Regions from separate parts of the Kitasatospora sp. NPDC059973 genome, predicted to be linked through region 3. Evidence: riboswitches for the same ligand, from Rfam matches in the RefSeq annotation. Region 3 holds a riboswitch; each other region holds the start of a gene.
What was found. A riboswitch is a leader RNA that binds a small molecule or an ion and turns the genes downstream of it on or off. The one in region 3 is predicted to bind thiamine pyrophosphate.
Positions count from the first base shown of each region.

Region 1 (2,312 bases), on a different contig from region 3:
TCGGCACGAACACCGAGCCGATCAGACCGAGGAAGGCGTAGTAGGAGTCGGTGAACTCGGTGATCTGCAGCGCCAGCACGGTGATCAGCAGGCCGGTGGCGCCGGTCAGCACCCGGCGGTCCACCTTCGGCAGCAGGTTGTGGACCGACATCGCGGTCGAGTAGACGTTGGCGAAGGACTGGTCGGTCTCGCGCAGCACCAGCACCAGCAGGAAGAACCAGCCGGCCCAGACGCCCAGGAACGAGTCGAAGATCCGGGAGGCGTCGCCGTCGGCCTGCAGCAGCGCGAACAGGCCGAGCACGTAGCACCAGACCTGGGCGACGGTGTAGCCGGAGAAGCTGCCCCAGAACGCGGAGCGGGCGGTGCGGGAGTGCCGGGTGTAGTCGGCGGCCAGCGGGACGAAGGAGATCGACACCGCGATCATCGCGTCGGTGGCCCGGAGGAAGCCGTGCCAGTTGCCCGCGCCCGGGTCGGACACGCCGCCCCGGCCCAGCTGGACGGTGAAGTAGACCATCGCCACCGCGACCGCCGCCGCGACGAAGCGGCGCAGCACCGCGATCGCGCCGAGCGGCCAGATGGTCAGCGCGGTGGTCACCGCGCCCGCCAGGACGACGAAGAGCCAGCGGTAGCCGTCGGTGTGCGCCACCGTCTGCGCGCCCATCGCGATGACCAGCAGCTCGTACACGCCCCAGCCGACGCACTGGACGATGTTCAGCACCGTCGGCACGTAGGAGAGCTTCGTCCCGAACAGTCCGCGCAGGTTGGCCATCGCCGGCGCGCCGGTCCGGGCCCCGATCAGCGCGGCGACGCCGAGCATCGCGGTGCCGACCACGGTGCCGACCACGATCGCGGTGACGGCGGCGGCCAGCGACAGCTCGCTGCCGGGTGCGCCGAGCACGGTGGCGGCGGTGGTGAAGCCGATCAGGCTGACGCCGAGGTTCATCCAGAGCGCGAAGTGGTCCCGGAAGCGGAGCGTGCGCGGCGGCTCGGTGTCGAGGACGAACGGGGCCTCGACCCGGTCCGCCCGGTCCGGACGGTCCAGGACGGCGGTGCCCGCTCCGGTGGAACCGGCCGCCCCGCCGGTGGCGTCGCAGGGATCGGTCGCGGACGATTCGGGGAAACCCTTGGACGCGGGCGCGCCCGAAGAAGAGGATGGCGAAGCAGGCGGCATGGCCGATACTCCCTACGCCGGCATTACCCGGACAGGTTCCGGCGGTCTGCGCCCCCTCGACGGTCCGTCCACGGAGCTCGTGGCGTACGGTCGACCGGCGCACTCTCAGCCTGGTGGGTCCAAGCTCCCGCGTGTCAGTTTGGAGCGACAGGCTAACCGGCGCGGGAGTGAACGCCAAGGCCAGGCGTCCGGCGGTCCGCATCGCGGGACGCCGCGGGGCGGCCTCGCACGGGGTGCCGGGGGGCCGCCGCGGGGGCCTGCGTGGGGGCCGTTGTCGGGCCGGGCTAAGGATTCTTATGACTTCTTCAGAGGGGTCCTTACGGCAATCGAATCGAGTGTGCGAAAAACTATGGTTGTTGGTCCTGTCAGCTATGGAGGTCGTCCGTGAGCACCGAGCGCGAGGTTGGGCCCACCGGGCCACAGGGGGAGCAGCCCTCCGACGGCCAGGGGGTAGTGGGTCCCGCTCCTGACGGTCGGGCGCAGGTGGCGCCCGGTCCCGTCCAGGCGGCGCCCGAGGCGGACCGGACCGTGACGGACACCGTCGCCGGGGCGCCCGCCGCTCCGGCCGCGCCCGCGTCCGGCGGGTTCACGCCGACGCTGGCGTTCAGCAAGGTCGGCGCCCCGGACCCGGCGCCCGCCGTGCCCGCCGAGCCGGTGGCGGCTCCGGCCGCCGAGGCCGGGTACATCGACGCACCTCCGCCCGTCCTGCCGCCGGCCCCGGCCGCGCCGGCCGCGCCGGTGGCCGCACCGGTCACCAACCCGTACGCCACACCGGGCGCCCCGGTCGCGGCGGCGTCCCACGACCCGTACGGAGCGCCGGCCGCGCCGGCGCCGCACCACCCGTTCGGCGCCGGCCAGCCGCTCGGCGGCTGGGGCGGCCACGAGGTCCCGCCCGGTGGCCCCGCCGCCCCCGGTGGCCCCGCCGCCCCCGGCGGCCCGGGCTACCCCGGCGGGCCGCTCGGCTACCCGGCCGAGTACCCCGGCACCCCCGGGCCCGGCGGCCCGCGCAAGAAGCGCGGCGGCCTGATCGCGCTGATCGCCGCCGTCGCCCTGGTCGCCGGTGTGGCGGGCGGGGCGCTCGGCGTCGCCGTCGCGGACCGCAACGACAACGGCATCAGCGCCGCGGACGACCACCGGAGCA
Region 1 is NZ_JBHWUI010000060.1:15,842-18,153, reverse strand. Features, by position in the region: gene ACFWA9_RS18155 (purine-cytosine permease family protein) at 1-1,171, opposite strand, end outside; TPP riboswitch at 1,164-1,312, opposite strand; gene ACFWA9_RS18150 (S1C family serine protease) at 1,700-2,312, shown strand, end outside.
Region 1: it holds a riboswitch for thiamine pyrophosphate, as region 3 does, so the genes downstream of both, ACFWA9_RS18155 (purine-cytosine permease family protein) here and thiO (glycine oxidase ThiO) in region 3, are expected to answer to the same signal.

Region 2 (2,312 bases), on a different contig from region 3:
CCTTGGCGTCGGCCGGCTTGCGGACCTCGATCTGCAGCTGCTGCTCCTTGCGGCGCGACTCCAGTTCGGCGACCTTCGTCTCCTGGACGACGACCTCCTGCCGGGAGGCGGCCTCGGCGAGCGGCCCGGCCTGCTGGGCGCGGGCGTTGGCGGTGTCCCGTTCGGCCTGGTAGGCGGACTGCTGGATGGCGCTGTTGCGGGTCGCCTCGGCCTTGCGGGCGGCGGCCTCCTGCTCCGCCTCGGTGGCCATCCGGTCGGCCGCGGCCTGGGCGATCCGGGCGTCCCGCTGGACGGCGGCGGCGTGCGGGATGGCGAGGTTCTTGATGTAGCCGGTCGGGTCGATGATCTCCTGGATCTGCAGGGTGTCGATGATCAGCCCGAGCTTCTCCATCTCCAGCCCGGAGGCGGCCCTGGTCTCCCCGGTGAGCCGCTCGCGGTCCCGGATCATGTCCTCGACGGTGAGCCCGCCGACGATCGAGCGCAGGTGGCCGGCGAAGACGTTGTGGACCCGCTGGCTGATCAGCTTCTGCTGGTCCAGGAATCGCCGGGCGGCATTGGCGATGGAGACGTCGTCGTCGCCGATCTTGAAGATCACCACGCCCTTGACCCGGACCGGGATGCCCTGCGTGGTGACGCATTCGACGTCCAGCTCGGCCTCGTTGAGGTCCAGCGAGAGCCGGCGGACGCCCTGCAGCCCCGGCGTGACGAAGGTCCCCCGCCCGGTGACGATCCGGAAGCCCAGGCCGTCCCCGACCCCCTCGGTCCGGTGCCGGGAGCCGGAGATGATCAGGGCCTCGTTGGGCTCGGCCACCCGCCACATGAGCTTGAAGAGCGTGACACCCACCAGCAGTACCCCGGCGGCGGTCCCGATGATGACGAACACCATGGTTCAACTCCCCCTTTCGGCACATGAGATGCGCCGACTCGGATTGTCCGCCCGGGACAACCGGAGGAGAAGGGATCGCACATGACCGTCCGTCACAACCCTGTCACGGCAGGATCGGTGCCACGTAGACGGTCCGGGGCGGGTGGTACTCGATCACCACCACGGGCGTGCCGACCGACAGCCGGTCACCCGGCACGGCGAGATAGGCGAGGAACGCCTCCGTGCCGCGGCGCTCCGGGACGTGCACCATCACCTCGCCGACCAGTCCCGCGCCCACCGCTCCGCTGACCCGCCCCGTGCTCCCGATCACTGCGCTCCTCCTTCGCCGCCCGCCCCGCGTGACTGCCAGTCTGCCCGCCCCGGAGCGCCGCGGCGCCCCGTCGTCCGGATCGCCGCCCGGGGACCCCCTCTGGACCAGCGGCGATCCGCTCGCTACGGTGTTGGACGTCATGCGCAGGCAACACCGCCTGCGGACACGGGAGCTCGGAGCACCGGGCTGAGAGGGCGCTGACCGGGACGTCGCTGGACGTGCCGACCGCTGCGCCGACCGCAGGAACCTGACCGGGTAATGCCGGCGTAGGGAGTAGAGGGTCTGATGACCACGTTCGACGCACAGCCGCAGTCTGCCCGGAACCAGGCCGCCGGAAGCGCGGCCACCGGCTACCCGACCCCGGCCTGGCGCAAGGCCTACCGCGAGGGGTCCCGCCCCGACCTGCGGGTCCCGTACCGCGAGGTCGTCCTGACCAACGGCCGGACCGTCCCGCTCTACGACACCTCCGGCTCGTACACCGACCCCGCCTACGAGGCCGACGTGCGGCGCGGCCTGCCGCCGCTGCGGGACGCCTGGATCCGCCAGCGCGGCGACGTCGAGGAGTACGACGGCCGCGAGGCCCGCCCGGAGGACGACGGGATCAAGCACACCTCGCCGCGCGGCGGGAACCTGCGCAACCTGGACGCCGTCTTCCCCGGCCGCCCGCGCCGCCCGTTGCGCGGCCGGTCCGGCGCCTCCGTCACCCAGCTCGCCTACGCCCGGCGCGGCGTGGTGACGCCGGAGATGGAGTTCGTGGCCCTGCGCGAGGGCCTGGACCCGGAGTACGTCCGCGCCGAGGTGGCGCGCGGCCGCGCCGTCATCCCGGTCAACGTGAACCACCCCGAGGTGGAGCCGTCGATCATCGGCACCAACTTCCTGGTGAAGATCAACGCCAACATCGGCAACTCCGCCGTCACCTCCTCGATCGAGGAGGAGGTGGAGAAGATGACCTGGGCCACCCGCTGGGGCGCCGACACCGTCATGGACCTCTCCACCGGCCGCAACATCCACACCACCCGGGAGTGGATCCTGCGCAACTCCCCCGTCCCGATCGGCACGGTGCCGCTCTACCAGGCGCTGGAGAAGGTCGACGGCCGGGCCGAGGAGCTCAGCTGG
Region 2 is NZ_JBHWUI010000029.1:39,306-41,617, reverse strand. Features, by position in the region: gene ACFWA9_RS11125 (SPFH domain-containing protein) at 1-886, opposite strand, end outside; gene ACFWA9_RS11120 (hypothetical protein) at 990-1,196, opposite strand; TPP riboswitch at 1,352-1,486, shown strand; gene thiC (phosphomethylpyrimidine synthase ThiC) at 1,482-2,312, shown strand, end outside.
Region 2: it holds a riboswitch for thiamine pyrophosphate, as region 3 does, so the genes downstream of both, thiC (phosphomethylpyrimidine synthase ThiC) here and thiO (glycine oxidase ThiO) in region 3, are expected to answer to the same signal.

Region 3 (2,312 bases):
GGGCGGTCCACCGTCAGCAGGGCCCGCAGCACGCCGTCCCGCAGCCAGAGCACCGCCCAGGACGGGTCCTGCGGGGAGCCGCGCCAGAGCAGTTCGTCACCCTCGCCGTGCCGCCCGGCGTACTGCACCGTCCGGCCGAACTGCTCCGACCAGAAGTACGGCACCGGGTCGTACGCCACCTCCGCGCCGAGCACGGCGGCGGCCGCCGCCGCACCGGACTGCAGCGCGTGGTCCCAGTGCTGGACGGTCAGCCGGGCGCCGGCGCGGGCCGACGGGTAGCTCACGCAGTCACCGGCCGCGTGGACGCCGGGCAGCGTGGTGCGCAGCCGCTCGTCGACCAGGATCGCGCCGGCGGCGTCCAGCGCGACCCCGGAGCCGGCCAGCCAGCCGGTCGCCGGGCGGGCGCCGATGCCGACCACCACCTCGTCGGCGGGCAGGTGCGAGCCGTCCGCCAGCAGCACCGCGCCGGGCTCGACCGCCGCGACGCCCACCCCGCAGCGCAGCTCCACGCCGGCCTCGGCGTACCAGGCCGCCATCGCCCGGCCGATCACGGCCGGCAGCGCGCCGGGCACGGGCGCCCGGCCCGCCTCGACGACGGTGACCTCGCAGCCGGCCGCCCGGGCGGCGGTGGCCACCTCGGCGCCGATCCAGCCCGCGCCCACCAGGACCAGGCGCAGGCCGGGCCGGAGCAGGGCGCGCAGCGCCAGCGCGTCGTCCAGGGTGTGCAGCAGGTGGGCGCGCTCGGCGCCGGGCAGGGCGCGCGGGGCGGCGCCGGTGGCGATCACCAGGGCGTCGTACGGCAGGTCGCCGCCGTCGGTGCGCAGCACGCCGGGGGTGAGGCCGGTGGCGCGGCGGCCGGTGAGCAGTTCGACGCCGAGCTGCGCGAGGTCGAGGTCGAGCGGGGTGGCGTCGGCCTTGCCGAGCAGCACCTCCTTGGAGAGCGGCGGCCGGTCGTACGGGGTGTGCGGCTCCTCGCCGACCACCACGATCCGCCCCCGCCAGCCGCCCTGCCGCAGGCCCGCGGCGCAGTGCGCCCCGGCCAGCCCGGCCCCCACCACGACCACCTGATCCGTCCCGCTCAGCTCTGCCACGCCCGTCACTGTACTGGCGGGCGCCCGGGGCACCAGAGGGCCTCGGGCGCCCCGCGTCCGCCCCTCGTACGCGCCTTCGGTGGCGGCGACCCCCGGAGTTATGGTGGGGGCACCATCACGGGAGCCCGGCGGACCGGGCTGAGAGGCGGGCTTGCACGGCCTGCGACCGTCCGAACCTGATCCGGGTCATACCGGCGAAGGGAGAGCAGCGACTTTGACACGCTTGGCAGCAGGTACCCATGCCCACGTGCTGGTCGTCGGCGGCGGCATCATCGGCCTCGCCGTCGCCTGGCGGGCGGCCCGGCGCGGACTGACGGACATCGCGGTGGTCGACCCCGACCCGGGCGGCGGGGCCGCCCGGGTGGCCGCGGGCATGCTGGCCCCCGTCACCGAACTCCAGTACGGCGAGGAGCCGTTGCTGCGCCTCGGGATGGCTTCCAACGAGCGGTACGCGGCCTTCGCCGACGAGCTCACCGAGGCCTCCGGCGGCCGGGACACCGGCTACCGCCGGTGCGGCGCCGTCGCCGTCGCCCTCGACTCCGACGACCGCGAGGAGCTGCGCGAGCTGCACGCCTTCCACGGGCGGCTCGGCCTCGACTCGCAGTGGCTGACCGGCCGGGAGGCCCGCAAGCTGGAGCCGATGCTCGCCCCCGGCGTCCGCGGCGGCCTGCACGTCACCGACGACCACCAGGTGGACGGCCGCCGGCTGGCCGCGGCGCTGGTCCTCGCCTGCGAGCGGGCCGACGTGCGGCTGCACCGCACCGAGGCCACCGAGCTGCTGCTCGAGGGCGACCGGGCCGTCGGCGTCCGGCTGGGCACCGGGGAGACCCTGACCGCCGACCGGGTCGTGCTCGCCGCCGGCTCCCGCAGCCATCTGCTGCCCGGCCTGCCCGCCGGTGTGCTGCCGGCGATCCGCCCGGTGAAGGGCCAGATCCTGCGGCTGCGGATCCCGCCGGCCTACCGGCCGTTCCTCTCCCGCAACGTCCGCGCGGTGGTGCGCGGCCAGCACCTCTACCTGGTGCCGCGCGAGGACGGCGAGCTGGTGATCGGCGCCACCAGCGAGGAGCAGGGCTACGACACCACCGTCACCGCCGGCGGGGTGTACGAGCTGCTGCGCGACGCCCACGAGCTGGTCCCCGGCATCACCGAGCTGCCGCTGGTGGAGACCTCCGCCGGGCTGCGGCCGGGCTCGCCGGACAACGCGCCGCTGCTCGGGCCGAC
Region 3 is NZ_JBHWUI010000007.1:81,990-84,301, forward strand. Features, by position in the region: gene ACFWA9_RS03720 (NAD(P)/FAD-dependent oxidoreductase) at 1-1,100, opposite strand, end outside; TPP riboswitch at 1,199-1,311, shown strand; gene thiO (glycine oxidase ThiO) at 1,315-2,312, shown strand, end outside.